One region of the Chelatococcus sp. KU-N122 genome, then DNA from elsewhere that is predicted to be linked to it. Evidence: predicted binding sites of a transcription regulator. Region 1 holds the regulator's gene; the other holds the start of a gene.

Region 1 (15,903 bases):
CGCCCGCACCATGTCGGCGAGCCCCTGGGCAAGCGACACGGGCGGCGTCCAGCCGAGCGCTTTGGCCGGCCCGATGTCGGCCGCAAACGAGCCGATCAGGCTTTGTGCCATGCCGGCGCGGCCGAGGAGGGTGAGCGCGCCGGCAAGAATGGCCGGCGGCATCGGCAGCAACTGTGCCCGGCGGCCGTGCGCGGCGGCGAGCAGGCGGATGAACTGCGGCGTCGACACGATCTCCGCGTCGGCGAGCAGAAAGGCCTCACAATCGCCGCCGGCCGGCGGATGCGCCAACCGATGATCGATGAAGGACGCGAGGTTCTCGATGCCGAGGAAGGACCTGCGGTTCCTGATGGAGGCGAAGGGCAGCGGCAGCGCTCGGGCGACGGCCCGCGACAGGGCGCGGATATTGGCCTTGGCGGCCGGGCCGTAGACGATGGTCGGCCGGATGATCGTCACCGCCAGCCCGGTCTCCCGTGCCACGGCCGCCAGCGCCGCTTCGGATTCGGCCTTGCTCACCGCATAGGCGCCGCTCGGCGCGAGCGGCATGTCGGGGTGGATGAGCCCGTCGCCGCCCTGCCCATGCACGTAGGCGGTGCTGGCGAAGATGAAATGCCGCACACCGGCCGCCGCCGCCGCCCGCGCCAGCGCAATGGTCGGATCCCTGTTGACCGCACGATAGAGCGCCAGGGCGTCGGCGCCTTCGCCGACGGCACGATGGGCCCGCGCTGCCAGGTGCACGACCGCCGACGCCCCGGCGAGCGCCGGGGCCAGAGCGACGCCTGGCGCAGCGAGATCGCCGACGGGGACGATGTCCGCGCCGAGCCCGGCGGCGGCCTGCCGTACGACGAGCCGCGGCGCATAGCCCCTGGCGGCGAGATACGCCGTCGCATATGTGCCGACGAAACCCGTGCCGCCGGTGATCGTGATGGTGCCTCGGTGTGGTTCGGCCATGTCTCGTTGCTCGGCCATGTCTCGTTGCTCGGCTGCCGGTCGCGGATGCGATTTGAGTCGTCGCGGCGGACGGGCTATGCGAGCCGGGTTCCGCCTCGATGCACGCAACCGGCGCATCGGGCAAGACGGGCGGCGATGCAATCGCCGCCGCGATGATGAAGGCGTGCTGAAGGCGTTCGATGCGAAGCGAGGTCAAAGAGCCGGATGCATCGGGCGCGGCGCAGGTCACGGTTGCCGGAGACGCGGGCGCGGATGCGGCTGCGCCGGGCAGGCGAGGCGCGGACGATCCGGCCCACCAGGCGCGCCGCCGGCGGTTGTCGATCCTGGGCGGCATCGCCAGCACCGCGTTGTTCATCGCGGCGCTGTACGTCCTCTGGCGCACCGTCAGCCAGCTCAACGCAGCCGATGTGAAAGCCGCTTTCTCGAGCGTCACTGCCCGGCAGACCGGCATCGCCGTGCTGCTCACCTTCACGAGCTACGTGCTGCTCACTGGCTACGACTTCCTGGCGCTCCGGCAGATGCGCGTGCGCGTTCCCTATCGCACGACGGCGCTCGCTTCGTTCACCAGCTATGCCGTCAGCTTCACCCTCGGCTTCCCGTTGGTGACGGCGGGCACCGTCCGCTACTGGATCTATTCGGCCAAAGGCCTGCGTGCCTCGCAGGTGGCGACCTTGACCGTGATCGCCGGTCTCACCTTCTGGCTCGGCATGGGCGTGGTCCTGGCCTGGAGCCTGGTGCGGGAGGCGGGCGCCATCGCGGTTCTCGCCCATACGCGCATCTTCCTGAACCAGATCGTCGGCGTCGTCGTCTTCGCCCTGGTGGCCGGCTACCTCGTGTGGGTGTCGATCAAGCACAGGGCCGCGACGATCCAGGGCTGGCGGCTGGAGCTGCCCGGCTTCCGTCTGACGCTCGGCCAGATGATCCTGGGGGCGGGCGATGTCTGCGCCGGCGCCGGCGTGCTCTACGCGCTGCTGCCGCTCGGCCACGGCCTGAGCTACGAGACCTTTCTGGCGATCTACGTCTGCGCCTGCATGCTCGGCATCGCCAGCCACGCGCCCGGGGGGCTGGGCGTCTTCGAGGCCACGATCCTCGTCGCCTTGTCGGCTTTGCCTGGAGAGCGGGTGCTGGGGGCGTTGCTGCTCTTTCGCCTCTATTACTATCTGGTTCCGTTCGTCCTGGCTCTGGTCCTGCTGGGGGGCCACGAGATCAGAAAGCGTTTGCGCGCGCAGATTCGGACGGCACCTCCGTAAATCGGTAGTATCTCTTGGTTAGAACGCCGCAAGGGGATGCTCGCCGCCGGCTGGGAGGTCGTGACCTTGGCACCGCCTGAGCAACGCACGTCTTCCGAGACATCCTTCCAGGTGCGGGCTCTGCGCGGCCGCTACGTTGCCTTGCGTGCGACGGCGACGACGTGCGCCGTCTTCGTGCTGATCGCCATGGCGGAGCATGGCCTCAATCTCTGGATGCTGGCCGCGTCGGGCACAGCCGTCCTGGTGACCCTGTTGCTGTTCAGGGACCGCATGCCGATCGGCGTGCCGGCCGCCGGACGGTCGAGCGACAAGGCGGATGCTGCTGGCATCGCCGCGCTGATGGCCGCCATTCCCGATCCGGCGCTGCTCGTCGACCGCCGCAGCGTGGTGATCGACGCCACACCGGAGGCTCGGGGGTCGTTCCCGACGTTGCGGATCGCTCAGCCGCTGTCCTTCACGTTGCGGGCCCCGGCGGTGCTGGAGGGGCTCGATGACGTGCTCAAGTCGGGCGAAGCGCAGATCGTCGAGTTCTCCCATCGAGGCGCGGCCGAGCGCGTGTACGCGGTCGCCATCACCCCGTTCGTCGTGGCCGGCGGCGACAAGGGCGCGCTGCTGTTCTTTCGCGATCAGACGGCTGCCCGGCGCCTGGAGCACATGCGCGTCGATTTCGTCGCCAACGCCAGCCATGAGCTGCGCACGCCGCTCGCGTCGTTGATGGGGTTCATCGAAACGTTGCAGGGCCCGGCGCGCAACGACGTGGTGGCGCGCGAGCGCTTCCTCGGCATCATGCGCGACCAGGCCCAGCGCATGTCGCGCCTGATCGACGACCTGCTGTCGCTGTCGCGCATCGAAATGCGCGCCCACGTGCAGCCGGCGACGCCCGTGGACGTGCTGGGCCTGGTCAAGCACATCATGGACACGCTGAGCCCGCTGGCCGGCGATCGGGGCGTGGCGCTCGAGCTGGTGGCGCCGTCCACGCCGGTGATCGTCCCCGGCGACCGCGACGAATTGCTCCGGGTGTTCGAGAACCTGATCGAGAACGCCGTCAAGTACGGCCAGTCGGGCAAGCGGGTCGTCATCACCGTGGCGGCGCCCCCGGAAGGGGGGGCGGCGAACGATAATGAGATCTCGATCTCGGTGCGCGATTTCGGCCCGGGCATCGGGCCGGAGCACGTGCCGAGGCTGACCGAGCGCTTCTACCGCGTCGATGTCGCCGCCAGCCGGGAGAAGGGCGGCACGGGCCTCGGGCTCGCTATCGTCAAGCATATCGTCAACCACCATCGCGGGCGCCTGCAAATCGAAAGCGAGCTCGGCCACGGTGCCCTGTTCCGCGTCATCTTGCCCCTCTTCGGCGACCAGAAGGCTGCCGGCCGCATGCAGGGCTGAGCGCGGCAGTCGTTGGCGGGCAAAGGATCTGCCGTGTCATTCGACTGTCATCGAGAGGTCATACGTAGGCCGCGCAAAGGGGCTTCACTGTACGCGAGCAACTGGCGCGGCCGACCGTCGGCAATGCCTGAGGCCTATTGCAACCCCTTAAGGAGAGACCCCGTGAAGTTTCAATCGTTCATCGCTGCGGCCGGTATTGCCGCCGTCGGCTTTGCGACGCTGTCCTTCGCCGCCGAAATCTCCGGCGCCGGCGCGAGCTTCCCCTATCCCGTGTATGCAAAGTGGGCCGAGGCCTACAAGAAGGATTCGGGCGCCAGCCTGAACTATCAGTCGATCGGCTCGGGCGGCGGCATCAAGCAGATCCAGGCTCGGACGGTCACGTTCGGCGCCACCGATGCCCCGCTGAAGGGCGAGCAGCTTGAGAAGGACGGCCTGATCCAGTTCCCGATGGTGATGGGCGGCATCGTGCCGGTCGTGAACCTCGAGGGCGTGCAGCCGGGCCAGCTCGTCCTGGACGGTCCCACGCTCGCCAAGATCTTCCTGGGCGAGATCAAGACGTGGGATGACGCCGCCATCAAGGCGCTCAACGCCGGCGTGAACCTGCCGTCGACGGCGATCGCGGTGGTTCGTCGTTCGGACGGCTCCGGCACCACCTTCAACTTCACCGACTACCTGAGCAAGGTGAGCGCGGACTGGAAGTCGAAGGTCGGCTCCGCGACTGCGGTCGAGTGGCCGGTCGGCCTCGGCGCCAAGGGCAATGAGGGCGTGGCCGCCAACGTCGCGCAGACCAAGGGCTCGATCGGCTACGTCGAGTATGCCTACGCCAAGCAGAACAAGCTGCTTTTCGCCAAGATGAAGAACAAGGACGGCAAGGTCGTCGGTCCCGAGACCAAGTCGTTCCAGGCGGCCGCCGCCAATGCCGACTGGAGCTCGGTCCCGGGCTTCGGCGTCATCCTGACCGACGAGCCGGGCGCCGACTCCTGGCCGATCACGGCTGCCACCTTCATCCTGATGCACAAGAAGCCGCAGGACGCGGCGGCGGCTGGCGAAGCGCTCAAGTTCTTCGGCTGGGCCTATGCCAAGGGCGCCGGCCTCGCCGAGGAGCTCGACTACATCCCCATGCCCGACAAGGTCGTCGGCCTGGTCAAGAAGGAATGGGCTCAGGTGGTCGACGCCAGCGGCAAGCCGGTGATGCCGGCGGCCTCCAACTGATAGTCGATCTGTCGAATGCGGCAAGGCGGTAACGCCTTGCCGCGTCATTTCACTTCGATCATGCGTCCCGCCTTCGCCCCGTTGGGTCTCTTGAGTGAACGCGGGTAGGGCATGTCCGACGTCCGGGAACGATCACCGATGGCTGATGTAGCGCTGAACTCCAGTACGGCCGAGCCGGCGGCGAAAACCGTCGACCGCGCGTCGGTGCTGCGGGGCTTCCGAATGGGGGACCTCGCCTTCTTCAACCTGACGCGCGGCGCCGCCTTTCTTGTGCTGGTGCTCCTTGGCGGCGTCATCATTGCCCTGATCGCCGGCGCGCTGCCCGCGCTGCGGGAGTTCGGTTTCGGCTTCATCACATCGCAGTCTTGGAACCCGGTGACCGAGAAGTTCGGCGCCCTGGCGCCGATCTACGGCACGCTGGTGACCTCGCTCATCGCCATGCTGATCGCCGTTCCCGTGGGCCTCGGCATCGCCATCTTCCTCACCGAGCTGTGCCCGCCGTTTCTGCGCCGGCCGATCGGCATCGCCGTGGAGCTCCTGGCCGGCATCCCGTCGATCATCTACGGCATCTGGGGCCTCTTCGTCTTCGCGCCCTTCCTGCAGGGGACCTTGCAGCCGTTCCTGATCTCGGTGTTCGGTAACGTTCCCGTCCTGTCGTCGATCTTCGCCGGCCCGCCTTACGGCATCGGTATCCTCACCGCCGGTCTCATCCTGGCGATCATGGTGCTGCCGTTCATCACCTCGATCTCCCGCGACGTGTTCGAGACCGTGCCCCCGGTGCTCAAGGAGGCCGCCTACGGCGTAGGCTGCACCACGTGGGAAGTGATCCGCAACGTCGTCATCCCCTACACCCGCGTCGGCGTGATCGGCGGCGTCATGCTGGGCCTCGGCCGGGCCCTGGGCGAGACCATGGCGGTCACCTTCGTCATCGGCAACGCCCACAAGATCTCGGCGTCGATCCTGCAGCCGGGCACGACGATCTCGGCCACAATTGCCAATGAGTTCACCGAGGCCGTGGGCGATCTCTACACCTCGTCGCTGATCGCGCTCGGCCTGCTCCTCTTCGTCATCACCTTCATCGTTCTCGCATTCGCGCGGCTCATGCTGCTGCGTCTCGAAAAGCAGCAGGGGAAGTGAGAGCATGACCGCGCGCGTATCATTCGCGGGGCGCAAGCGCTCCAACGGCGTCATGATGGGTCTTTGCTGGGCCGCCGCAGCCTTCGGCTTGACCTGGCTGGTGATCATCCTGGCGACCCTGCTGTGGGAGGGCTTCAGCGGCCTCAGCGCCGCAGTGTTCACCCAGAACACGCCGCCGCCGGGGTCGGCCGGCGGTCTCCAGAATGCCATCGTCGGCAGCCTGATCATGACGGTCATCGGCGTCCTGATCGGCACGCCCATCGGCATGCTGGCCGGCACCTACATGGCGGAATATGGCCGGCACACCAGGCTGACGACCATCGTCCGCTTCATCAACGACATCCTGCTCAGCGCCCCCTCCATCGTCGTCGGCCTCTTCATCTATGAGGTCCTGGTGGTGCAGATGGGCCACTTCTCGGCAATCGCCGGTGCGGCGGCGTTGGCGGTCATCGTGATCCCCGTGGTCGTGCGCACCACCGAGGACATGCTGCTGCTGGTTCCCAACCCGTTGCGCGAGGCGGCCTCGGCCCTTGGCATGCCGCGCCACTTCGTCATCCGGCGGATCGCCTATCGGGCGGCTCGCGCCGGCATGATCACCGGCGTGCTGCTCGCCATCGCCCGTGTCTCCGGCGAGACCGCGCCGCTGCTGTTCACCGCGCTCAACAACCAGTTCGGCAGCACGAACCTGAACGGGCCGATGGCGAGCCTTCCGGTCGTCATCTTCCAGTTCGCTCTGTCGCCCTACGCGGACTGGCAGAAGCTGGCCTGGACTGGAGCGCTCATCATCACTCTAGCCGTGCTGACCCTCTCCATTGCGGCGCGCGTGCTTTCTGCGAGGACCCAGAAATGAGCGAATCCAGCGTCTCCGCCATCGAAATCGCGGCCTCTAAGCCGGCGGCCTCCAATCAGGGCCTCAAGGAGAAGATCTCGGTCCGCGACCTGCGCTTCTACTACGGTGACTCGCTGGCGCTGAAGGGGATCAACCTCCCGCTCTATGACCGCAAGGTCACCGCCTTCATCGGGCCTTCCGGCTGCGGCAAGTCCACCCTGCTGCGCATCCTGAACCGGATGTATGATCTCTACCCGGGGCAGCGCGCGGAGGGCGAAGTGTTGCTCGACGGCGACAACATCCTGGCGCCGAAGCAGGACCTGAACATCCTGCGCTCGCGGGTCGGCATGGTGTTCCAGAAGCCGACGCCGTTCCCGATGAGCATCTACGACAACATCGCCTTCGGCATCCGCCTGTACGAGAAGGTGCCGAAGAGCGAGCTCGACGACCGCATCGAATCCTCGCTGCGCCGCGCGGCGATCTGGGACGAGGTGAAGAACAAGCTCAACGCGAGCGGCTTGAGCCTCTCGGGCGGTCAGCAGCAGCGCCTGTGCATCGCCCGTACCGTGGCGATCCGTCCCGAGGTCATCCTGCTCGACGAGCCGTGCTCCGCGCTGGATCCGATCTCGACGGCCAAGATCGAGGAGCTGATCGACGAGCTCAAGAGCGACTACACGATCGCCATCGTCACGCACAACATGCAGCAGGCGGCGCGCGTGTCCGAGAACACGGCCTTCATGTATCTGGGAGAGCTGGTCGAGTTCGGTCCGACGTCGAAGATCTTCACGTCGCCGACCGACTCGCGCACGCAGGACTACATCACCGGGCGCTTCGGCTAGAGCGCTTCGCGGTTGGGTGGACCCACCCAATCGCAAAGGAAGCGCTCCAGGTGAAAAGAGTTGGAGCATTTTTCTGCAATTGGATGACCTCATCCAATTGCGAAATGCTCCAGGGACGGCGCCTCCGGTTCCGGTCGCGGCGGAGGCATTTGAATATCGAGACCGAGAGCATGTGGGTCTTGGCGAGCCGCCTTTGACCAATCAGCACCATGCTTGAACGAACCAGGAGCAGAGTGCGATGACCGAGCATACCGTCTCCGCCTTCGACACCGAGCTGTCTTCGCTGCGGAGCACCGTGGTGGAGATGGGCGGCTTTGCCGAAAAGATGTTGGACGACGCGACGCGGGCGCTCGTACGCCGGGACACCGAGTTGGCGCAGTCGATCATCGCGGCCGACATCCGTCTGGACAATCTCCAGCGCGAGGTGGAGGAACGTGCGGTCCTGACCATTGCGCGGCGCCAGCCGATGGCCGTCGACCTGCGCGAGATCATCTCCGCCATCCGTGTCGCCGGCGACATCGAGCGGATTGGCGATCTCGCCAAGAACATCGCCAAGCGCGCGGTGGCCATCGGCAGCCAGTTCCAGCCGCCGAAGATCGTCGTGGGCGTGCAGCACATGAGCGATCTGGTGCAGGAGCAGCTCAAGGACGTGCTCGACGGCTACACCCAGCACGACGCCAACGTCGCCCTCGAGGTCTGGAACCGGGACGGCGACATCGATGCGCTCTACACCTCGCTGTTCCGCGAGCTGTTGACTTACATGATGGAAGACCCGCGCAACATCGGCTTCTGCGCGCATCTGTTGTTCTGCGCCAAGAACATCGAGCGCATTGGCGATCATACGACCAATATCGCTGAAACCATCAACTACCTCGTTACCGGCGAGCCTCTGGGCCCGGAACGCCCCAAGGCCGACAAGTCGAGCTTCACGACGATCGACGCGACGAAGAGCTAACGGAATGGTGGGGGGATGGGGACACGCATTCTGATCGTCGAGGACGAGGAGCCGTTGAGCCTGCTGCTGAGGTACAATCTCGAGGCGGAAGGCTATGACGTCGACACGGTGTCCCGGGGCGACGATGCCGAGATCAGGCTGCGGGAGCTGGTGCCCGATCTCGTGCTGCTCGATTGGATGTTGCCGGGCTTGTCCGGCATCGAGCTGTGCCGGCGCATACGCTCCCGACAGGAAACGGAGCGGCTGCCGGTCATCATGCTGACCGCGCGTGGCGAGGAAGCCGAGCGTGTCCGCGGCCTGGCGACCGGGGCCGACGACTACGTCGTCAAGCCGTTTTCGGTGCCGGAATTGCTGGCGCGCGTGCGGGCGTTGCTGCGGCGTGCCAAGCCGTCCCACGTCGCCAACCTGCTGACGGCCGGCGACATCGAGCTCGATCGCGAGACGAGGCGGGTGCGGCGTTCGAGCCGCGAGCTGCACCTCGGGCCGACGGAGTTTCGCCTGCTCGAATTTCTGATGCAGAGCCCCGGACGGGTGTTCTCCCGCGAACAGCTGCTCGACGGCGTGTGGGGCCACGACGTCTACATCGACGAGCGGACCGTGGACGTGCATGTCGGCCGCCTGCGCAAGGCGATCAACCGGCCCCGCAAGCCCGATCCGATCCGCACCGTACGCGGCGCCGGCTACGCCTTCGACGAGACCTTTGCGCGGGATTGAGGTTGTGCGGGGCGCCGATGTCGCGCCCCGTCTCTGCCCGTCTGTCGCCGTCATGACCACGGGCGAGCCCCCCTCATGACAGCGGGGAAGCGCACTTCAGATTCGACAAGTTGACGTGCGTCTACCCGATCAGATGGGCTCATCTGATCGGGTAGACATGCTCCAGATTCAAAACGTTATGAGCATTTCTCTGCCATTGGATGATCTCATCCAATGGCGAAATGCTCTAGCTCTAGCGCCTGCGCCGCTCGGGCGGCTGATAGGCGATGCGGGCGTGGTGGCTGCAGTAGGGCTGCCCGGGGGTCGTGCGATTGCCGCAGAAGCGGAACTCGGCCGACGTCGGATCTCCCAGCGGCCAGCGGCACATGTTCTCGCGCAGCTCCGTGATCGTCACGCGCTCGGACATCGGCACCACGACATCGGGCAGCGTCCGGGCGGCCGGCGGCGCGTACTCGTCGGGCTCGATACGCATGCTGACGGCGAGCACGGTATTGCCCTGGACGGCCGGGCCATGGGTCGGCCGCGCTGTCGCTACGGCGGGGCGGGGGGGCGTCCCCACGCTCTTGCGGGGCTTGGGCGTGCCGGACGCCGGCGCCTTCGCCCGTCCCGAGAGGCCCAGGCGATGGACCTTGCCGATCACCGCGTTGCGCGTGATGCCACCCATGGCCGTTGCGATCTGGCTGGCGCTCAACCCCTCGGCCCATAGCCGCTTCAGCAGCTCGACGCGGTCATCGCTCCAGATGTTTCCAGGATCGTTCATCCGCCCCTCCGTGCTCAGCGCCGCCATTGGGAATCCCTCCGCGATTGCGCACGCTCCTCGTCGCAGCGCAGCGGGACCATCACCAATGACCGGTTTACCCACGACATGTCGTGGTTCACACGCAGGACCATACAAGATGACGCAAGTCTGCGCCAAGACCGGCCCCGGTGCGGTGGATGTTTTCCCCAGGAAGGTGACGAAACCGAGTCCGAATGCGCCCGTTTTGCGCCGCCAATGTCGCTATTGCAGCAACAATCGAAATCGCCGCCGTCCGAACCTGTGCATAAAATCGAGGCGCGTTGCAAAAGCCGCTCGCCGTACCAATGTACGCTTTGAAATTGACAGCCGGAGCCGGGTCCCTAGAATAGAGGTAGTGCCGCCCCCCGCTGGGCGGCACTTTGATTTTTGGGGATTTCGCTGGCCGCAAGGCCGTCCGAATTCACGCCGCTGCGGAGCGCTTGCCGTTTGCGTGGGGCCACGCGGCCGGGACGAAGCACTCCAGATTCGATGTGCTGGAGCGTCCATGCGCCCGGATGACGCCATCCGGGCGGGAGCCGCCACCCAGCCGCGGACGGCGGCTTCGACATGCGGATCGGCTCTTGCGAACATCAGCCGATTGAACCGAAGTGATCCCGCATGAGGAGATCCGACCCGTGACCTCGCCGCTTCTGCCGACCTTTGCGCGCGCCGATCTGCAATTCGACCGGGGAGAGGGCTTGTGGCTCGTCACGCGTGACGGCGAACGATATCTCGACTTCGGCGCCGGCGTTGCGGTGAACTCGCTTGGTCATGCCCATCCTCACCTGGTCGAGGCGCTGACCACCCAGGCCACCAAGGTCTGGCATACGTCGAACTTGTATCGGATCCCCGAGGGCGAGCGCCTGGCGCAGCGGCTGGTGGACGCCACCTTCGCCGACCGCGTGTTCTTCACCAATTCGGGCGCCGAGGCGCTGGAATGCGCCATCAAGATGGCGCGCAAGTATCATGCGGCCAACGGCGAGCCCGGGCGCTACCGCATCATCACCTTCGAGGGGGCGTTCCACGGCCGCACGCTGGCCACCATAGCGGCCGGCGGTCAGGCCAAATACCTGGAGGGTTTCGGCCCCAAGGTCGACGGCTTCGATCAGGTGCCGCTGACCGATGACGACGCGCTCAAGGCCGCGATCGGGCCGGAGACGGCGGCCATCCTGATCGAGCCGATCCAGGGCGAGGGCGGCGTCCGCGTGGTCGATCCGGCCAAGCTGAAGGCGCTGCGCGCCCTGTGCGACCAGCATGGGCTGCTGCTGATCTTCGACGAGGTGCAGACCGGCGTGGGCCGGACGGGCAAGCTCTTCGCCTACGAATGGTCCGGCGTCGCGCCGGACATCATGGGCATCGCCAAGGGCATCGGCGGCGGCTTCCCGCTCGGTGCCTGCCTGTCGACCGAAGAGGCGGGCAAGGGGATGACCGCTGGCGTGCACGGCACCACCTTCGGCGGCAATCCCCTGGCCATGGCGGTCGGCAACGCGGTGCTCGACGTGATCCTGGCGCCGGGCTTTCTGGAGCACGTGCGCGCCATGGGCCTGCTGCTGAAGCAGCGGCTCGCGGAGATCAAGGACCGCTTCTCGTCGCTCATCGTCGAGGTGCGCGGCGAGGGCCTCATGCTCGGACTGAAGATGAACGTTCCCAACACGGATTTCATCGCGGCGGCGCAGAAGCAGCATCTGCTGCTGATCGGCGCGGGCGAGAACACCGTCCGTCTGCTGCCGCCGCTCATCATCGGCGAGGCCGAGGTCGCCGATGGGATCGAGCGGATCGCGGCCGCGGCGCGGCAGCTCGAGACGGACCTGCGGGGCGAGAGGCGGGGAGCAGCCTGATGAGCCCCAGCAAGAAGGCCGTCATGAACGGGGGCGGCGCCCGGTACGCCGGCGAGCAGGCTCGTCACTTCCTGGACCTCGCCGATTTCACCGGCGCGGAACTGCGGGTCGTGCTCGACGCCAGCGCGCGCCTCAAGGCCAGCCGTCGCAAAGGCGAGCCGCCGCTGAGCCGGCCGCTGGTGGGCAAGACGCTGGCCATGATCTTCGACAAGCCGTCGACCCGCACGCGTGTGTCGTTCGATCTCGCCATGCGCGAGCTCGGCGGCGACGCCATCATGCTGACAGGGGCGGAGATGCAGCTCGGGCGGGGGGAATCGATCGCCGATACCGCGCGGGTCATGTCACGCTACGTGGACGCCATGATGATCCGCATCCTCGACCACGATGCCATGCTGGAGCTGGCCCGGCACGCCACCGTGCCGGTGATCAACGGGCTCACCAAGTGCTCGCATCCCTGCCAGATCATGGCCGACGTGCTGACGTTCGAGGAGCACCGGGGGCGGATCGAAGGCCGCAAGGTGGCCTGGTCGGGTGATGCCAACAATGTGTTGGCCTCGTGGATTCAGGCCGCCGCACGGTTCGATTTCGAGCTCGCCATCGCCACGCCGCCCGAGCTCAGGCCGAGCGACGAGCTGCTGGCCCTGGCCGATGGGCGCGTCTCGCTGACGACCGATCCGTTCGAGGCCGTAAAGGGCGCCGAGGCCGTCGTCACCGACTGCTGGGTGTCGATGGGCGACGAAGACGAAGGCCGCCGGCACAATTTGCTCAGGCCCTACCAGGTCAATGCCAAGCTCATGGCCTCGGCGGCCGAGGGCGCCATCTTCATGCACTGCCTGCCCGCCCATCGCGGCGAGGAGGTGACCGACGAGGTGATGGACGGCAGCCAGTCGGTGGTCTTCGACGAGGCCGAGAACCGGCTGCACGCCCAGAAGGGCATCCTGGCCTGGTGCCTGGGGGCCGTCGAGGGATGAGCGGCGGCAACCGCCCGTCCGTGTCGGAGGGATCGGACGCGCCGGCGAGGCTCGGGAACGACGAGGCCCATGCCGGCGACGACCGTGTCCTGCCGTTCGCCATCGAAGGGCTCGACGTGCGCGGGCGCGTCGTGAAGCTCGGTATGGCCGTTGACCGGATCCTCGGCCGTCACAAGTACCCTCCGCCGGTCTCGCGCGTGCTGGGCGAGGCCACGGCACTCACCGTCCTGCTCGGCGCCTCGCTCAAGCTCGAGGGCCGCTTCCAGCTGCAAACCCGGTCCGACGGTCCGATCGACATGATCGTCGTCGATTTCGATGCACCGGACCGCGTGCGGGCCTGCGCCCGCTTCGACGCCGGGCGGTTGGAGCAGGCGACGGCGGATCATGCGCTCGATACGGGGGCGCTGCTCGGCAACGGCCACCTGGCCATGACCATCGATCAGGGCAGCGAGGCCAGCCGCTATCAGGGCATCGTCGCCCTGGAGGGCCAGAACCTCGAGGACGCGGCCCACCACTACTTCAGCCAGTCGGAGCAGATCCCGACCCGCATTCGCCTGGCGGTCGGTGAAGAAATGGTGCCCGGCGAAGATGGCGGCCATTTCCGTGCCGGCGGCCTGATGGTGCAGTTCATGCCCAAGGCGGAGGACCAGCTGCGCCGCGCCGACCTGCCGCCGGGCGATGCGCCGCCCGGTGCGGGCGGCGAAGACGCGATGCTGGACGAGGAGGACGATGCCTGGACCGAGGCGCGGCTCTTGGTCGAGACGACCGAGGATCACGAGCTGATCGATCCGACGGTGTCGAGCGAGGGCCTGCTGTTCCGCCTGTTCCACGAGCGCGGGGTCCGCGTGTTCACGGCCCAGAACGTCCATGAGGCGTGCCAATGCTCGCGCGAGCGCATCATGGGCATGCTCACGCGCTTCAGCCAGCAGGAGCGGCGCGACATGGTGGGTGACGACGGCCGCATCGGCGTGACCTGCGAATTTTGCTCACGCCACTACGATCTCGATCCGGTCGAGGTCGAGCGCGAGGTCAGCGCTGCCTCGCGCTGAGACGGACCTTTGACGGCTGGGCCGGTTCTTCCGGCCCAGCGTCACTGCCGGCTGATCTCGTCGGCCAGCCGGCGCAGGAACAGCTCCCCCGCGTTCAGATCCGCCAGCGTGATGAACTCGTCCGCCTGGTGGGCCTGGTCGATCGATCCCGGTCCGCAGACGACCGTGGGGATGCCTGCATTCTGGAAGTGTCCCGCCTCGGTCGCGTAGGACACCGTGATGGTGCGGTTGCTGCCGGCAAGCCGCAACGCCAGTGCCTCCGCCGGCGAGCCCGGCCGAGGCGCAAGGTGCGGGACGGCCACTTCGCAGATCGTTTCGATCGTTGCGTCGGGCGCGCCGCGTCGCATCCGCTTCAGGACGACATCGGTTGCGAAGCGGTCGAGCTCGGTCACCACCGCCTCGTGCGTGCGTCCGGGCAAGCCGCGAAACTCCCACAGGAACTGGCATTGGGGAGCGAGGATGTTGCGCGCCACGCCGCCGGACACCACGCCCACGTGAACAGTGCTGTAGGGCGGATCGAAGCGGCCGCTCGGATCGCCCTCTTCCATCAGCCGTTCCTGGATGTGCACCAGCGCCGCGATAAGCTCGCCGGCGGCCATGACTGCACTGGCACCGAGGGCAGGACGGGAGGAGTGGCCAGCCTGGCCGACCACCGTGGTCCTTAGCGAAACCACCGATTTGTGCGCGTCGGTCACGTGCAGGCTGGTCGGTTCTCCCACGATCGCCATGCCCGGCGTCGGCAGATCCCGGCCCATGCGGGCGATGCCGTCGACCACGCCGAGGCAGGTGATCTCCTCGTCATAGGACAGGAAGAGGTGGATCGGGATGGTGAGCGGCGTCGCCAGAAAATCCGGGACGAGGGCGAGCGCGGTGGCGACGAACCCCTTCATGTCGACGGCCCCGCGGCCGTAGGCTCTGCCGTCGGCGACCCGGAGCGTGTAAGGGTCGCTCGTCCAGACCTGGCCCGCGACGGGCACCACGTCGGTGTGGCCGGACAACACGACGCCGCCGTCCGCGGTCGGTCCGATCGTGGCGAAGAGCGCCGCCTTGTCGCCGGTCGCGTTGGGGATGCGGATCGCGTTGACGCCCCACGTCCGTAGATAATCCTCGACGAAATCGATCAGGGCCAGGTTGGACGTGGCGCTTTCCGTGGGGAACGCGACCAGCCGCTCGAGCATCGCCAGCGGAGTGTAGCGCGGGCCGGCCATGGGCGTGTCAGTGAACGACACGGGTCACATAGGGGCTGTCGAGCGGAAACAGTGGAATGTCGACGGGGAAGGTCTCACCTTCGCGATTCTCCATGAAATAGTGGCCGCTCATGGTGCCGTCCGGCGTCGAGAGCGGGCAGCCGCTTGTATAGGTGAAGCTGTGGCCGGGCAGGATCAGAGGCTCTTCGCCGACGACCCCCGGGCCGTTCACCTCCTGCATCGAGCCGCGACCGTCGATGATCTTCCATTGCCGCGTTCGCAGCTGCACCACTTCGATGCCGAGGTTGGCGATCTCGACCGTGTAGGCCCAGAAGAACCGGGCCTGGTCGGGCGACGATTGCTCTTCCAGGAATTGCGGGGTGACGGTTACCTGGATGCCGCGGGTCACTGCCCTGTACATGGCGAGGCTCCATCGCATGGGTGACGCGTCGCCAGCGATTCGTAGGGTGTTATGCGGCACCGCGTCAACGCAGAAGGTGGCTCGATCGAAAGATGACGTGATCGGTGCGCGTGCGGCCGAGCAAGGTCCATGCCGCGCGCTTGTCAGATCGGGATGAAGGTAATAAATCCTAGGCGCTTGGCTCGTGAACCCGGGAGTGGGTCCATCATGCTGTCGCACGACCAGATCTGGCGGGCGGTCGATGCGCTGGCGGAGCGCTACGGCCTGTCGCCATCGGGGCTCGCGCGGCGCTCGGGTCTGGATCCGACCACCTTCAATCGCTCGAAGCGCTCGGCGGCGGGCGGGCGTCTGCGCTGGCCGTCGACGGAGTCGATCGCCAAGGTGCTCGA
Region 2 (15,903 bases), 4.0 Mb from region 1:
GGAATGTTGCCGCCGCCGAACACCTCCGGGTCGGCGAAGCCGTTGACGAAGTCCACGATCAGCAGTCCCAGCCGGCCCTCGAGCCCGAGGGCGCGGCCGAAGCCCTGGCGCCGGTAGACCGCCGTGTCGGCCTCCGGGAGAGAAGCCGGGCTCATGCCGCCGCGTCCAGCGCCACGAGGGCGCCGTCGCGCACCACCTCGCGCCCGTCCACCGCCACGGTGCAGCGGCGCATGGGGATGTCGATATGGCATGCGGTGGTGCGGTTGCCGCCCGCCTCGTTGTTGGGGCCCATGGAGAACAGGAAGTTGCCCGCAAAAGCGCGCGCATCCATGCCGATCGTCTCCTCGCGATCGTAGAGGCCGAGCGTCGACCAGCGCGCCCGGTTCTGGAGGCCCCAGCCGATGTGCGAGATGGCATAGGCTTCCGGATCCTCGAAGACCGCCATGTAATCGTTGAGAAGATCGGCATCGACGCCGCCGGTGATGGACGTCACGTAACCTTTCTCCACGGCCATCTCGATCGGGGCGGACAGATAGGACTTCATCGGCAGCAGGATATCCCCGCGGTCGAGCACGACGCGTCCATGAGCCTCCCCATCGTTGGAGAAGGTCAGGCTGAAGCCGCTCGGCCAATGGTCCCAGCGGCCCGGCTCGTCCACGAAGCCGTATTCCTGGATGACCGGAAACTGGCCCATGGGCAAATGGAGGTCCGTGCCGGCCTTGGAGGTGACGTGCATCTCCCGGGCGCCGGACATGATGGCCGCTGCCTCCGCGCAGCGCGCCTTGTCGTCGAGGTTCGGCAGCAGCCGCACGAGCACCTCCGGCGGCTCGACGGCGAGCAGGATCTTGGTGCCGCTTTCAAGGATCTCCTGCTGCTCCGGGGAGAACAGCAGGGTCATGAGATCCAGCACCAGGTCGCTCTGCTTCAGCGCGGCGAGGGCGGCGCCGTTGCCGGTGAGCGGCGTTTCGCCGAGATAGGCGAGGCTGTCGCGGCTCAGGGAATGCTCGGCGTTCATCGGGGCGAGGTCGAGCCGGTTCACCGTGGCTCCCAGGTTGCCGGCGGCAATCTTCGCCGTGCGCAGCGTCTGCGCGTGGGAGTGCTCGGTGGTGAGGATGGTCACCGTTTGCTTCGGCTCGAGCTTCGACAACTTGAGCACATGGGTCCAGGCGCGGACCATATCGGCGTCGCTGACGGGCATGAGGATCTCCTCTCGGGTCTACGGGTGGAAACGGATCAGAGGGGCTCGCCCAGGAAGCCGCCGAGGGCGGCGTGGAAGCCGTCCTCGTCGTCCCAGGGGATCATGTGTCCGGCGCCATCGACGCGCCGGATGTCGATGGCCGGATTGAGGCCCCGGATCTCGTCCTCGTCGGCCGGCGTGATGACGCCGCCCCGGCCCGCCACCATGAGCAGGGTCGGGCACGTGAGGACCGGGAAGTCGGGGTGGATGTCGTCGGCGTGGAAGTCGGCGAAGGCTGTCGTGACAGCCCCCTCGTGGCACGTGTGGAGCCATTCGGCCCGCAGCGCGCGCTGTGCGTCCGTCCAGGTGGGGCAGAAGGCGCGCATGGCCTCGGCGTCGCATCCGGCCCGGGCGAGCCGGATGGACTCCACGTACCAGGAGAGGTCTGCCGGATAGGAGCGTCGGCCCGGCCCCGAGACCGGGGGATCCACCAGCACCAGGCGGCTGGCCCGCGCCCCGTGGCGCGCCTGCGCCCGCAACGCGATGCGCGCGCCCATGGAATGGCCGGCGAGGATATGGTCCCTCAGGCCGAGCGCCTCTGCGACGGCCACCGCGTCCCGCGCCATGGCCTCCAGCGAATAGTCGAGGCCGTCGCCGCTGTCGGAGAGGCCGCGGCCGCGGATGTCGAGGACATAGGTGTCGAAGACGCGGCCGAGACGCTCGCCCACGAAGGCCCACGTCACGGCCGGGCTGGTGATGCCGGGCAGCAGGAGCAACGGCCGGCCCCGGCCGCCGAAGCGCAGATAATGCTGGCGGATGCCGTTGGCGCCTACGTTCGCACCGTAGAGGAAGGTTGTGGCCATCTGCACCTCCCTCAGTACGCGCCGGACAGCAGGGCGCCGGCGCCGGGCACGAAGGCGGGCAGGGCGAGCGCCTTCAGCATGGCGTAGGTGGTGGCGACCGCCGCGGTGACGACCGGCTTGACGGTGCGGGCCTCCACCTCCGCAATGGCCCGCAGGGAGGGCATCTGAACACAGGCCGACAGCACGATGGCGTCCGCATCGGCGAGGTCCAGCCCGCTGACGATGCTCGGCAGCTGGGCCGGATCGTGGCGGCCGACCTCCAGGTTATCGGGGATCTCCAGGGCGCGGAAATCCTTCACCGTCACCCCTTCGTCGGTGATGTAGTCCACCACGAGCTGGGTCAGGGGCCGCATGTAAGGCGCCACCACCACGACCTGCTTCGCCCCGATCACGTGGAGGGCGTCCACCAGCGCGCCGGCGCTGGTGATCACCGGCGCCGGCGCGCCGTTCTCGATCGTGCGCGCGTGGAGGCGCTCCTGGGAAACGCGGTGGTAGGACTTGCCCATGCTCATGATGGCCACGAGGCAGGCGTAGCCGAGGACGTCCACCCGGGCGTCGCTCAGTTCCAGGGCGCAGCGGTCGGACTCGCCGTCCATGGCGGCGAGCTCCTCCTTCTTCACCGTCTTCATGCGCATGCGGCTGGAATGGAAGGTGAAGCGCGTGCCGTGCGCCCGGGCGTGCGCCTCGAACATCGCCGGGATCTCGGTCTCCATGGTGGTGTTGGAGCTCGGGACGATCTGCCCGATGCGGTAGATCTTGCTTGTCATGGTCACGCCTCGATGGCTTCAGGCAACAAGGCGCGACGGCGCCGGCTCCGACGCGGCCTCGAACTTGCGCGCGTCGTACGCGTAGACCCAGTTGGCTTGGATGCCGCTGGACTGAGGGTTGAGGAGGCCGCGCACCCAGTAGAGGAAGTCGCGCTTGGCCTGGGCCACGGCGGAGGGGAGGTGGTAGGTCCGCCCCCGCTCCCGCGCTTCGAGCTGCACCCGGCTGGTGCGCGGCAGTCGCTCCGCCTCATAGGCTTTGAGGACGGTGGCCAACTCGTCATGGCGGGCGAGCGCAGCCGCCAGCACGTAGGCGTCCTCGATGGCCATGGCTGCGCCCTGCGAGAGGAACGGCAGCATCGGATGGGCGGCGTCGCCCAGGAGCGTGACCCGGCCCTTCGACCATCCGGCCATGGGATCGCGATCGAACAGGCCCCATTTGAAGACGTCGGTGACCTGGCTGAACAGCCTCTCCACATTCGGGTGCCAGCCACGGAAGGCGTCGAGCATCTCGTCGCGGCTGCTCGGCGCGTTCCAGGATTCCTCCACCCACCGCGCCGTCTCCGCGACGGCGACGATGTTCACCGCCCTGCCGCCCTGCACGTAGTAGGTCACGACGTGGCTTCGCGGTCCCATCCAGAACGAGGCATCCGGGCTCACGTAGTCCACGACGCCGTCGACCGGGACGAGCGCGCGGTAGCACATGTGGCCGGTGAAACGGGGTGCCTCGGGCCCGAACAAGGCGGTGCGCACCGCCGAGCGTACGCCATCAGCCCCGACGATGAGATCGGCCTCGAAGGCGGACCCGTCGCTGAACTCCGCCACCGCCGCGTCCTTGGCCTGGCGCACGGTCGTGCACGTCGCGCCGAACGTGGCCAGGTCCTCCGGCACCAGCGAGGCAAGGATGCCGTGCAGGTCGGCGCGGTGGATGTGGATGAACGGGGCGTCGTAGAGCGTGGGGCACACCGCCTTCAGCGGCGTGCGGAAAGTCTCGCGGCCGGAGCGCCAGTTGCGGCCGACGATGGCCTCCGGCAGGAAGCCGGCGGCCATCATCCTGTCGAGCAGGCCAAGGGCCTTCATGACCTTCACGGCGTTGGGGGTCATCTGGATGCCGGCGCCCACCTCGCCGAATGCCGTGGCACGCTCGAACAGGTGCACCTCGAAGCCACGGCCCAGCAGGTTCGCCGCCAGGCCGACGCCGCCGATGCCGCCGCCGATGATGCCGATCCTCTTTCGCCTTCTCACATCGTTTCTCCAGATATTAATTGTTCATTCATTTAAATAAGGCGCGAAATCCATGCCGCTGACGGTGCGCCTCATCCGCCGAGATAGGCGCGCAGCAGCTCCGGATCGCCCCTCAGCTCGGCGGCGGGTCCGGCGGCCTTGGTGCGGCCGGTCTCCACCACATAGGCCCGCGAGGCGACGTCGAGGGCATTGTAGATGTTCTGCTCGACCAGCAGGACGGTGACCCCGTGGGCGTTGATGGAGCGCACCACCTCGAACACCTCGTCGGCCATCTTGGGGCTGAGGCCGAGGCTCGGCTCGTCGAGCATCAGCAGGCGCGGCTCCGACGCGAGGGCACGGGCGATGGCGAGCATCTGCTGCTCGCCGCCCGAGAGCGTGCCGGCGAGCTGGCGCGCGCGCTCCCGCAGGCGCGGAAACCGGTGGAATGCCATGCCGACACGCTGCTCCCGTTCGGCGCGGGAGGTGCACAGAAAGGCGCCCAGGCTGAGATTTTCCTCGACCGTCATGGCGGGCCAGACATGCCGCTCCTCCGGGCAATGGGCAATGCCGGCGGCGACGATCCGATCCGGGGACAGGTTGGCGATGCTGTTCCCCTCGAAGCGGATGGCGCCTGAGCGCAGCTTGAGGAGGCCGGAGATGGCGCGCAGGGTGGTGCTCTTGCCTGCACCGTTGGCGCCGATGAGGGCAACCGTTTCGCCCTTGTAAACCTCGAACGAGACGCCGTGGAGCGCCGCCGTGGCGCCATAGCAGACATGGATCTGCTCGACTGCGAGGACCGGGGGGCCGCTCATGCTGCGGCCTTTCCGAGATAGGCTTCCACTACGCTGGGGTTCGCCCGCACCTCCTCGGGCCGCCCCTCCGCCAGCTTCTGCCCGAAGTTGAGCACGACGAGCCGGTCGCAGGTGGCCATGACCAGGCTCATGTTGTGCTCGACCAGCAGCAGGGCGTTCACGGCGGTGCCGACGAGCCGCTTCAGCGCCTCGCCGAACTGGCCGGCCTCATGGCTGTTGAGACCGGCCGCGGGCTCGTCGAGCAGCAGGGCTTCGGGCTTGGCCGCGAGCGCCACGGCGACCTCCAGCAGCCGCAACTCGCCACAGGACAGCAGGTGAGCCGGGGCATCGGCCCGGCGGGTGAGGCCGAGGGTGTCGACGATGTGCGCTGCGCTGTCGGCGATCCGCGCCTCCGTGCGGCGCGTGCGCGGACCCGGCAGGAAGGTTCCGAGCAGAGACTGCCGGCCCTGCATGTAATGGCCGGTGAGGACATTCTCGAACACCGTCAGCTTCTTCATGACGGAGGTCTTCTGGAACGAGCGCACAAGGCCGAGCCGGGCGATCCGGTGGGGCTGGCGGCCGGTGATGTCGTGACCCTTGAAGTGGATCCGCCCGGAGGTCGGCGGGCAGAACCCGGTGACCATGTTGAAGCAGGTGGTCTTCCCCGCCCCGTTGGGGCCGATGAGGCCGACGATCTCGCCGGGCATCAGCCGGAAGGAGAAATCCCGCACGGCGGTGAGGCCGCCGAACACCCGGGTGAGGCGGTCCGCCTCCAGGAGGGGCTTCGCTGTGGCATCCGTCATTGTTACAGGGTCCCTTGGTCGACGGAGATCGGGCGCGCTGGCGCGCGGGCGCCGCCAGAGCCCTGGAGCTTGCGCAGCAGGCTGATGATCCCGTTGGGTAGGAAGAGAACGACGGCCATGACGATGAGGCCGAACAGGGTGAGGCGCAGCTCCTGCGCATCGCGCAGGTATTCGTCGAGCAAAGTGACAATGGTTGCGCCGATGATCGGCCCGATGAGCGTGCCCTTACCGCCGATCAGCACCATGATGATCATGCTCGCCATGAAGCTGAACTGGAAGACGTCGGGGCCGACGAAGGTGATGTAGTGGGCGTAGAAGCCGCCGGCGAGGCCGGCGAGGAACGCGCCCAGCACGAACGCCAGCATGGCCGCGGCGAACGGATCGATGCCGATGGATTGAGCCACGAACCGGCTTTCGCGCACGGCGACGGCGCCGCGTCCGGCATTGGAGTGGACGAAGCGGTAGCACAGGTAGAGCGAGACCGATGCGATGGCGAGGATGACATAAAAGAGCTGGCGCTTGTCGACGAGCCCGTCCTGCGGGATGCCGGCGAGGCCCATGGGGCCGTTGGTGACGGCGATCCAGTTGTTCGCCACCAGCCTCAGCACCTCGGCGAAGGACAGGGTGACGATGACGAAATAGGGCCCCTTCAAGCGGAGCGTGACCGTGCCGATAAAGGCGCCCGCGAGGGCGGCGAGCACGCCTGCGGCGGGGATGGTCGCCCACATGGGCCAGCCGGCGCTCTGCGCCAGCAGGGCGGCGCCGTAGGCGCCGGTGCCGAGAAAGGCGGTGTGCCCGAGGGAGAACTCGCCGACGTAGCCGACCACGAGGTTGAGGCTGCTGGCGAGCACCGCATAGAAGAGGACGAGGATGGCGATGTGCAGCACGTACGGGTCGTGGACCACGAACGGGAACACGATCGCTGCCGCCAGCAGCGAGAGCAGGACGCGGAAATCGAAGCTCATGGCTCAGGCCCTTTCCGCAGCGGCGGTTGCAAACAGGCCCTGGGGGCGGAACACCAGGATCAGGATCACGAGGACGAAGCCGATCACGTCGACCATGCCGGTCGCGACGTAGCCGCCCCACAGGGACTCGGCGACGCCGAGCAACAGGCCGCCGGCGACAGCCCCGGGGAAGCTGCCCAGTCCGCCGAGGATGACGACCACGAAGCTCTTGAGGCTGACGAGCCCGCCGATGCCGGCCTGCGCCGAGTAGATGGAGGCGAGGAGCATGCCCGAAAGCGCCGCCAGGGTGCAGCCCAGCGCGAAGGTGGCCGCATGGACATGCGCCACCCGGATGCCGGCGAGGCTTGCGGCCATGGGATCCTGGAAGGTCGCCCGCATGGCCTGGCCGAGCCGGGTGTGCCGGATCAGGGCGTGGGTCGCCACGATGAGCGCGATGCCCACGGCCACGGCGATCAGGCGCAGCTTGGTGATGAACACGGGGCCGATGAGGATGGCGCCTTCGGGGACGGCTCCGGCGACCTTCAGCGGCGCGGGGCCGACCACCAGCAGGGTGACGTTGGCCAGGAAGATGGACAGGCCGATGGTGAACAGAATCCCCGGCTCCTCGCCCTCGCCGCGCAATCGCTCGATGAGAAAGCGGTCGACGAGCAGCCCGAACGTGGCCATCGCCGCGCCGACCAGCACCGCGGCCAGAAAGAAGTTGAGGCCGAGGTGCGTGGTGAAGAGCCAGCCGAGCACGCCGCCCAGCATGTACATTTCACCGTGGGCGAAGTTGACCACACGCATGAGGCCGAAGATGAGCGTGAGCCCGAGCGCCGACAGCGCGTAGAACGAGCCATTGATCAGCCCGTTGATGAGAAACTGGAGGAACAAGTCCATGGAATGGTCCCGGAAGTGGCGGATGGCGGCCCTCGGGTGCCTCGGGCGCTCCGGCGAATGAAGGGTGGCCGGGGACGGCAAGCGGCGGCCGAATCGGCGGCTTACTGCGGGGCGGCCACCGGGGCGGTCGAGATGACCTTGGGCTCCTTGCCCTCGATCCTCACCAGCGCCGTCTCGAAGCCGTAGGCTTGGCCTTTGTCGGTGAACTTGTAGGTGCCGTTGGGGGCGGCATAGTCGGTCTGGCGCAGCGCCCCCCGGATCGCCTCCGGATCGGTGCCGCCGGCGCGGGCGATGGCGGCGGCCATGATGTTGACGGCGTTGTAGCCAGCCGCCCCGTACTTCCCGGGCCGAGCGCCGTATTGCGCCTCGTAGGCCTTCACGAACGCGGTGTTGCGCGGTGTATCGAGGCTCGCAACATATGGAACGGCCGCGTAGAGTCCTTCGGCGGCGTCACCGGCCAGGTTGATGAAGTCGGCCGTTGCCCAGGAGCCGACGCCGAACACCTTGGCGGTGAGCCCTAGCTCTTTGATCTGCTTCGCCAGGATGGAGCCGTCCTGGGTCTCGGCTGCAACGACGATGCCGTCGGGGCGGGCGGCGCGGATCTTGGTGAGCAGCGTATAGAAGTCGGTGGTGCCGTGATCGAAGTACTCCACCCCGACCGACTTCACGCCGCGGGCTGAGAGATCGCGGCCGAATTCCTCCGCGGCGCCGCGGCCCCAGTCGTCGTTCACGCCGATGTAGGCGACGGTCTTCAGCTTGAGGTCGTCGGCGAGAATGCCGGAGAAGGCCTTGGCCAGCAGAGCGTCCGTCTCCGCGGCGCGGAAGAAGTAGGGGTTGCCCTGCTCGGTCAGGTCCGCTTTCGAGGACACCCCGGTCAGGAGCGGGACCTTGTACTTCGCCGCCATCGGCATGATGGCGGCCGTTGCCGAGCTGCAGAAGGCGCCGATGAGGGCGACGACCTTGTCTCGCTGCACCAGCTTCTCAACCGCGTTCACGGTGTTTGCCGGCTTGCATTGCCCGTCCTCGATGATGAGGTGCAACGGCTTGCCGAGCACGCCGCCGGCCTTGTTGATGTCCTGCAGCGCGAGCTTGGCTCCCTCCACCACGGACTTGCCGTTGTAGGCGACCGAGCCGGTGACGGGCTCGACCAGCCCGATGCGGATCTCGTCCTCCGCCATGGCGCGTCCCGCCAATCCGACCAGGACAATTCCGAGCAGCGCGGCTTTCATGGGTCCCTCCCTGTCGCGCCGATGCGCCGGCGCGTCTTGCATTCCCTCGCTCGGGCCCGCTGCGCGGGATCGGCGATTGAATTTATTAAACGACCAATTAATTAAGCGCATCATACGTGCGGCTCCGTTTGCGAGTCAATTCCATGATTGAGGGAAGGTGGCCGATGCCGATCAACGCAATTCACGTGCCATTTGGGTCGGGGGCCGGTCTGTGGCACTTTCCCGCCCAGGCCAGGAGGAGCTCACCACGCGGCGCCGCCGCTCGCGCGTCGGGGGGCTCGGCCCGGCTCTCCTGCCGAATTTGCGGGCAAGCCGTGCTCGACATCTCATCATCGGTGGAGCTTCCCTTGCTACCTCACGCAGCAGAAGCTCCGTTCGGGCGCCCAAGGCTCTCGGATGGAGCAAGACGTGGACAGAAGGTCCCACGATGAGCGAACGCATGGCACCATCCAGCCCAACCGTCGCCGGCGTGGCGAAGAAGGCGGCGGTCCGCAGAAAGAAGCGGGCGGGGCCCGGACGGCCCGAGGGCGTGAGCACCATCCGCGACGATATCCTGGACGCCGCCGAGGTGGAGTTTGCCAACCAGGGCTACGCCGGGACGAGCCTGCGCTCGGTGGCCGAGCGGGCGCAGGTGACCCAGGCTCTCATCAACTACTATTTCGGATCCAAGGACGGCCTGTTTCGGGAAACGTTCCTGCGCCGCGGCTCTGAGATCGCCCGGGAGCGGGTGCGGCGCCTCGAGGCGCTCCAGGCGGGCACGGAGCGGCCGCAGCTGCGCGACATCCTGAACGCCTTTCTCATGCCTGCCCTCGCCATGCGCGAGACGCCCGGGGGGCGCACGTTCATGCGCCTGCATGCCCGCCTCCATACCGAGCCGCCGGAGATCTCGTACGAGCTCCGCAGCGTCGCCTATGACGATTCGACACGCATGTTCGCGGAAGCTTTGCAGGAGGCGCTCCCAAGCCTCTCGACAGCGGACGCCTATTGGCGGCTGACCCTCATGGTGGGCGCCTATCTCTATGCCTTTTCGGATACCCATCGGCTCGAGGTGCTCGCGCCGGGCATCTGCAACCCGGCCGACCCGGAGGAGATCCTGGGCGCCATCACGAGCTTTGTGACCGGCGGCATGCTCGCGCCCAACGCCGCCCAGCCTGCCCAGGTCGCCGAGCCGCGCCCAAAAGCGCCGCGAGGCCGTCAAGCCGGCGCCCCGTCAGCTCCTGAGCGCCGCGGCCGGTGACTGGCGGTAGGCGAGCAGGGCCGGCACGACGGCGGCCAAGGCGCCGAGACCAAGGAGGACAGCCAGCCCCGCCGCGTCCTGGGCCGCGAAGGCGACCGGCAGCGCGACGCCGCTCGTCGCCGTGATGGTGGCCGAGAGCAGGCGGGCCACGCCATAGCCGACGGCGAAGCCGGCCATGACGCCCGCGGCGAGGATCGCGAACGCTTCGAGCCAGACGACGAGCACGATGATCTCGCGGCGGGCCCCGAAGGCGCGCAGCGCCCCGATCTGGCGGCGCCGCTGCAGCACGTGCAGCAGCACCACGAGCAGGATGGCCGCGGCGACCAGCGCCTGGGCGCCCCAGGCGACCAGCGACAGCACGGTGCGGGCATCGCCGAGCGTCGCGTAGAGGCGCGTCAGCACCTCGCCGGGAAAGACCGCGAGGCTGCGCTCCGTCCGCCACTCCTGGCGGAGCTTGTAGGCGTCGGCAATGGTGCGCGGCTTGACCACGATGGCCGGCAGGCCCGGCGCGTCGGGGGCGGTCAAGGCCGCCGGATCGATCGGCGCGTCGAAGTGGACAGGAGGCGGCGGGCCGTCGGCGGCCCGGTCCGTCGCGGCGGCGTGGCCATCGTGGCCGGCGGCGTCCGGCCCATGCGCGTGGATGCGCCATACCGCCTCGATCGGCACCAGCACGGCGCGGTCCCACGGCGTCCCGGTGGGGCGCAGGCGGCCCACCACCCTGTAGGTGATGCCCTGGTGAACGCTCGCCGGCCAGTGGCTCTCGCCGTGCATGGGGCGGATCGTGTCGCCGATCGCCAGGTCCACGTCGGCACCGACGATGGCTTCGCCGAGCCTGGCGAAGGCTCTCCCGTCGCCGAGCCCGCCGATGCCGTCCACCAGGGACTGGGTGGTGCCCACGATCGGATAGCGGCCCGCGAAGTCGCCGAAGCCGACCGGAGCCGCCCAGGCGACCCGGGGATCGCCGAGCAGGGCGGTGAGCACCCGGCCGGGCAGCAGCGGCAGCGGCGCGGCCTGCAGGAAGACCGACGACAGAATGAGCTGCGTCTCGCTGCCCGGCGCGCCGACGACGAGATCGAAGGCCGCCGCTGCCCGCGCGCTGCCGAGCCGCAGCGCGCGCTCCTGCAAGGTCACGACCACGCCCAGCGCCGTCGCGAGCGCAATCAGCAGCGCGATGGCCGCCGCCCCGAGCCAGTGCCGCCGCAGGTCCGCCGCTATCAGCCGGAACATCGGGCGCGTCCCTCAGGGTTGGACAAGGCGGCCCGCGTCCAGCCGGAGCACGCGGCCGAAACGGCGGAGGAACAAGGGGTCGTGGGTCGCGACGATCAGCGTGGCGCCCACATCGCGCGCCAGCTCGGTCAGCAGGTCGGCCACGGCCGCGCCCGCCTCCGCATCGAGGCTCGCGGTCGGCTCGTCGGCGACGAGGATGCCGGGCCGCGCCACCAGCGCCCGGGCGACGGCCACACGCTGCATCTGGCCGCGCGACAGGGTGTCGACCGCCTGGTCGAGGCGCTCGATGCCTACCCGCGCCAGCAGGCGCTCGGCGTTGGCGCGCAGCCCGGCCGGAAGGCGTAAGTGCGCCAGCCGCTGAGGCAGCAGCACGTTGTCGAGCGCCGACAGGCCAGCCAGCAGGTGGAACTCCTGCATGACCAGCCCCACGTGGGCGGCACGCCAACGGTCGCGCGCGCTTTCCGTCAGCGACGACACATCGGTGTCGTCCCAGCGCACGGCGCCGGCGCCGGCCCGTTCCAGGCCGGTCAGCAGGTTGAGCAAGGTGGTCTTGCCCGATCCGGAGGGGCCGGTGACGGCGACGTGGGCGGCGGCGGCGAGGTCGAGGGAGGGGATCGACAGCGCCGGCCGGCCCAGCCCGGCAAAGCGCATGTCCAGATTGCTGACGCGCAGCGCAGGCACCGTCACGCCTGCCGGAAGCTTGCACCGACGAGCCGCAGCAGACTGACGAATCCCGTCTCCGGGTCGGTCCAGGAACCGACCTCCAGTCGCCCGGTGACCTGGATCAGGGCATTGGCCAGCTCGAAGGTCCGCCGCTCCTCGAGATAGATGACGACGATGTTGTCCGGCCAGTCGGCGTCCGACGAGCAGAACGGGCAGATCGACATCGGGATCTCGGTGAGGACGAAGAAGTTGGCCTCGGCCTTCAGCGGCGGCGCGATGAAGCCGCGCATGGTGACGCTGCGGCCCGCCAGCCCCTTGACCTTGTCGGAGAAGGCGAGGCCGAGCGGGCTCACCTTGCCGTAGAGCTCGTCGAAATCGAGCGTCGCTCCGCCGGCCCATGCCGGCGCGAGCGTCGCGGCCAGCATGGCGGCCGCGACGCCGTGCACGAGTTGCCGCCGCGAGATCGCCGGGTGCCGCACGGGGTGGCGCGCGTCAGTCTCGGGCGGGCGCGAGCGCCATGGCGTCGACCAAGATGCGGTAGACGTCGCTTTCCTCCATATAGCCCTTGAAGGCATCGGAGCCGGGCCCCGTCGCCTGCAGAATGACATCGTCCACGGCGTGCACGGCGGATTCAGCCTCGCGCGGCAGGTTGCCGATGCGCAGCACGGCGCCGGGCACGTCCTTGTAGGCCTCGTTGGCGACGTACTCCTGCTTGCCCTTGGCGACGGTGGGCTCGAAGGGGCCGTCCAGCTTCGGCCGGAAGGTCTCATAATAGTCGGGGAAGTCGGCGGCGAACATCGCCAGCCGCCGGCTCACGTCGATCCGGTCGGGATAGCCGTCGCCGTCCTTGTCCTCGTAGTTGGGAAAGCCCGCGGCCGCGTAGACACCGACCTTCTCGCGCATGTCGGTGCCGGGCTTGTCGTCGTCGATGGTGCCGATCAGCGACACGCCGTGGGTGTGGTCGGAGGTGACGATGACCAGGGTGTCCGGGTTCTTCCGGGCGAACTCGAGCCCGAGCCCGACCGCCTTGTCGAACTCGATGGTGTCGAACACGGCGCGCTCCCAGTCCATCGGATGGGACTGCTTGTCGATCAGGGCGCCCTCGACCATCAGGAAGAAGCCGTCCGGGTTCTTCGACAGCTGGTCGAGCGCAGCCTTGGTCATGTCGACCAGCCCCGGCTGGTTGGGGAACTTCGGCACGGTGCCCTTCTTCAGGAACTCCCGGTCGAGGACGGTGTCCATGTTGCCGGTGTGGAACAGGCCCAGGATTTTGCCGGTGTTGGTGCCGGAGGCGGCGGCGAGCTCGGCCTTGTCGGTGGCGAGCGCGTAGCCGTCGTCGCGGAAGGCCGTGATCAGGTCCTTGTCGTCCTTGCGCTTGGAGCCCGGTGTGCCCTTGGGCAGGAAATAGGCCGAGCCGCCGCCCAGGATGATCTCGGGCTTGGTGTCGAGGAACATGGCTGCGATTTCGGGCTTGTCGGCCCGCAGCCGGGTGTGGGCGATGACGGCGGCCGGCGTCGCATCCTCGATCTCGGCGCCCGAGACGACGCCGATGGATTTCTTGGTCACCCGGCGCAGCGCCTCGGCGATGTTCTCGACCTTGGGATCGTCCAGGCTGTTCTTGGTGCGGTCGGCGTAGACGCCCAGCGCATTCACCGCCGTCTTGTGCCCTGTCATGTAGGCCGACATGGAATTGGCGCTGTCGGTGCTGATGGAGTTCGTCGCCGACGTGCCGATGAAGGCCATGCGGTCGAGGCCGTCCATGTTCAGGTGGCCGTTGGCCTTGCCCTCGGTCATGCCCTTCGACATCAGCCGGGCGGCGGTGCGATGGGCGACCGAGAGGCCGTCGCCCAGGAAGAAGATGACGTTCTTGGCCTTGGGCGTCGCCTGGGTGGCGTAGACGTTCCAGGTCACCGTCTTGCTGTCGCCGTCGGCCGCCGCTTCGATCTTGTAGGATCCGGGCTGGCCGATCTGGGCGGCGCGGATACGCACGGCGGAGGCGTCGACGCCCTCTTCCTTCTCGATGAACTCGACGTCCTTGCCGAGAACCTCGCGCGCCGGCTTGCCGTTGATGGTCACCTTGACGTCGTCCGGCTTGACCACCTTGTCGAACTCGACCTTGAGGTCGAAGGGCGACCGCACCAGGATGTCGGCCCGGTCCAGGGGATAGATGGTCGCCGCCTCGGCGGCCGAGACGAGACAGGTCGTGACGGTGAGAACCGTGATCAGGCCACGCATTGGGTTTCTCGCACGGAAGCGGGGAGCCTGACTGCTAGGCTTGGGAAATGTCACTCTGATGACGGGACCGGCGAGGCCCGTGGCTGGCGCGTCGATGAACCGCGGCACGATTGCGGGCGCCCCCGTCTCAGCCGAGCCTGGCGAGCGTGTCCTGCGAGGGATTGCAGCATAGCAGGCCCTCGACGGTGTCGAGCAGATTGCTGTGCGCGAACGGCTTGCCCCACACCTCCAGCCAGCGGTTGGGCCGCTCGACCGCCGCCTCCCGCGTCGCCGCCACCGAGAACAGGTAGTCCATTGCCAACAGCAGCCTCGCTCTCAGCACGTCGGGCGGCACGTGCGTGATCAAGCGCCTCAGGTGCGAAAGGCATCGGCGCGTGCCGCTGTCGGCGCCGTCGCCCAGGGCGGACAGCAACAACCCCCGGTCTTGCTGGTAGACGGCGTTCAAGAGCCGCAAGGCATAACGGCCTGCAGAGTTGGTCTCCTTCGCCGGCGCCGACATATCGGCCAATATCGTGATGATGTCGCGCACGGAGATCGGGCGCCCCATCGCCTCCAGCAGATCCAGTTGCCTGTTCCTGTCGACTTCGATGATGGCGGATGCGTCCCTGATCAATTCGACGATCAGCTCTTCCTTCGAGCCGAAATGATAGTTCACGGAGCCGGCGTTCTTCAATCCGCATACGTTGGCCAGCTCCCGCGTCGACACCGCCTCTATTCCCCTGGCTGCGAACAGCGCCAATGCCGCGCTCTTGATCCGGGCTCTGCTCTTGACCTTGCCGGCATGAGCCGTCGCTCCATGGTCGATCACTGCACTGACCCCGTCTGTTCGAAGGCGACCAGGCACGTGCCTCGTCGCATGCATGGCGCGAGGGCGTCCGCGCCGTTTGACAAATTTGAACGCCGCTTTAATTCTAGCGCACAACGGCGGTGCCGACATAGTCCAAAACAACTCAAGAAAGGGATGGAACACGGTGATGCGTTTATCCGCAGCGACGGCGCTGGTCCTGACCGGCATGCTCGGGGCGACGGCCGCAGGCGCGCAGACGCCGGGCGTGACCGCCGGCGAGATCAGGGTCGGCCAGACGATGCCTTACTCCGGCCCGGTTTCGGCCTACGGCGTGATCGGCAGGGCGCACGATGCGTACTTCAACATGATCAACGACGCCGGCGGCATCAACGGCCGGAAGATCAAGTTTCTCTCGCTCGACGATGCCTATAGCCCGCCGCGTACGGTCGAGCAGACGCGCAAGCTCGTCGAACAGGACGAAGTCGCGCTGATTTTTGGCAGCCTCGGCACCCCGACCGGGCTTGCCGTACGCAAGTACCTCAACGGTAAGCAAATCCCCCAGATCCTGCTGGGCTCGGGGGCTACCGTGTTCGCCGATCCCGCGAACTTTCCCATGACCATGGGCTGGCAGCCCAACTCGCGGGACGAGGCGGCCGCCTACGCGCGGCGCATACTCGAATTGCAGCCCGGCGAGAAGATCGCCCTCATGTACGCCAAGGACGATTCCGGCAAGGACTTTGCCGATGGGTTCAAGGCCGCTCTGGGCACCAAGCTGCCGCTGCTGGTGGGAGAGGCCACCTATGAAACAGCCGATGCGACGGTCGATTCCCAGATCGTCAGGTTGAAGGCCTCCGGCGCCACGGCATTTTTCTTCCATGCCACACCGAAATTCGGTGCCCAGATCATCCGGGCTGCCTACGACACCGGGTGGAAGCCGCAGACCTATGTGGCCAATACCGCCAGCAGCATTGCGGGCGCCATCGAGCCTGCGGGCTTCGACAAGGCGCAAGGACTCATATCGTCGGCGTTTCTCAAAGACGCCAACGACCCGCAATGGAG

The links. The regulator PhoB, encoded in region 1, activates phosphate uptake and scavenging genes when phosphate is short. The targets are predictions, from matches to a motif close to TGTCATNNANCTGTCAT.
Region 2: ACZ5PO_RS01620 (alkaline phosphatase) is a predicted target of PhoB. The motif match lies at 14,105-14,121, and genes of this name have one in related genera.

The regions. Positions count from the first base shown of each region.
Region 1 is NZ_AP043981.1:4,331,869-4,347,771, forward strand. It holds gene ACZ5PO_RS19500 (NAD-dependent epimerase/dehydratase family protein) at 1-948, opposite strand, end outside; gene ACZ5PO_RS19505 (lysylphosphatidylglycerol synthase domain-containing protein) at 1,128-2,198, shown strand; gene ACZ5PO_RS19510 (ATP-binding protein) at 2,265-3,584, shown strand; gene pstS (phosphate ABC transporter substrate-binding protein PstS) at 3,747-4,796, shown strand; gene pstC (phosphate ABC transporter permease subunit PstC) at 4,935-5,933, shown strand; gene pstA (phosphate ABC transporter permease PstA) at 5,938-6,783, shown strand; gene pstB (phosphate ABC transporter ATP-binding protein PstB) at 6,780-7,601, shown strand; gene phoU (phosphate signaling complex protein PhoU) at 7,840-8,556, shown strand; gene phoB (phosphate regulon transcriptional regulator PhoB) at 8,572-9,270, shown strand; gene ACZ5PO_RS19545 (GcrA family cell cycle regulator) at 9,503-10,030, opposite strand; gene ACZ5PO_RS19550 (acetylornithine transaminase) at 10,684-11,886, shown strand; gene argF (ornithine carbamoyltransferase) at 11,910-12,857, shown strand; gene ACZ5PO_RS19560 (Hsp33 family molecular chaperone) at 12,854-13,906, shown strand; gene argE (acetylornithine deacetylase) at 13,948-15,114, opposite strand; gene apaG (Co2+/Mg2+ efflux protein ApaG) at 15,122-15,514, opposite strand; gene ACZ5PO_RS19575 (S24 family peptidase) at 15,722-15,903, shown strand, end outside.
Region 2 is NZ_AP043981.1:356,688-372,590, reverse strand. It holds gene ACZ5PO_RS01690 (isochorismatase family protein) at 1-155, opposite strand, end outside; gene ACZ5PO_RS01685 (2,5-dihydroxypyridine 5,6-dioxygenase) at 152-1,198, opposite strand; gene ACZ5PO_RS01680 (alpha/beta fold hydrolase) at 1,234-2,040, opposite strand; gene ACZ5PO_RS01675 (maleate cis-trans isomerase family protein) at 2,052-2,807, opposite strand; gene ACZ5PO_RS01670 (FAD-dependent monooxygenase) at 2,826-4,049, opposite strand; gene ACZ5PO_RS01665 (ABC transporter ATP-binding protein) at 4,121-4,840, opposite strand; gene ACZ5PO_RS01660 (ABC transporter ATP-binding protein) at 4,837-5,622, opposite strand; gene ACZ5PO_RS01655 (branched-chain amino acid ABC transporter permease) at 5,625-6,587, opposite strand; gene ACZ5PO_RS01650 (branched-chain amino acid ABC transporter permease) at 6,591-7,466, opposite strand; gene ACZ5PO_RS01645 (ABC transporter substrate-binding protein) at 7,568-8,695, opposite strand; gene ACZ5PO_RS01640 (TetR/AcrR family transcriptional regulator) at 9,123-9,932, shown strand; gene ACZ5PO_RS01635 (FtsX-like permease family protein) at 9,906-11,159, opposite strand; gene ACZ5PO_RS01630 (ABC transporter ATP-binding protein) at 11,172-11,840, opposite strand; gene ACZ5PO_RS01625 (hypothetical protein) at 11,843-12,247, opposite strand; gene ACZ5PO_RS01620 (alkaline phosphatase) at 12,315-14,057, opposite strand; gene ACZ5PO_RS01615 (TetR/AcrR family transcriptional regulator) at 14,185-14,796, opposite strand; gene ACZ5PO_RS01610 (ABC transporter substrate-binding protein) at 15,032-15,903, shown strand, end outside.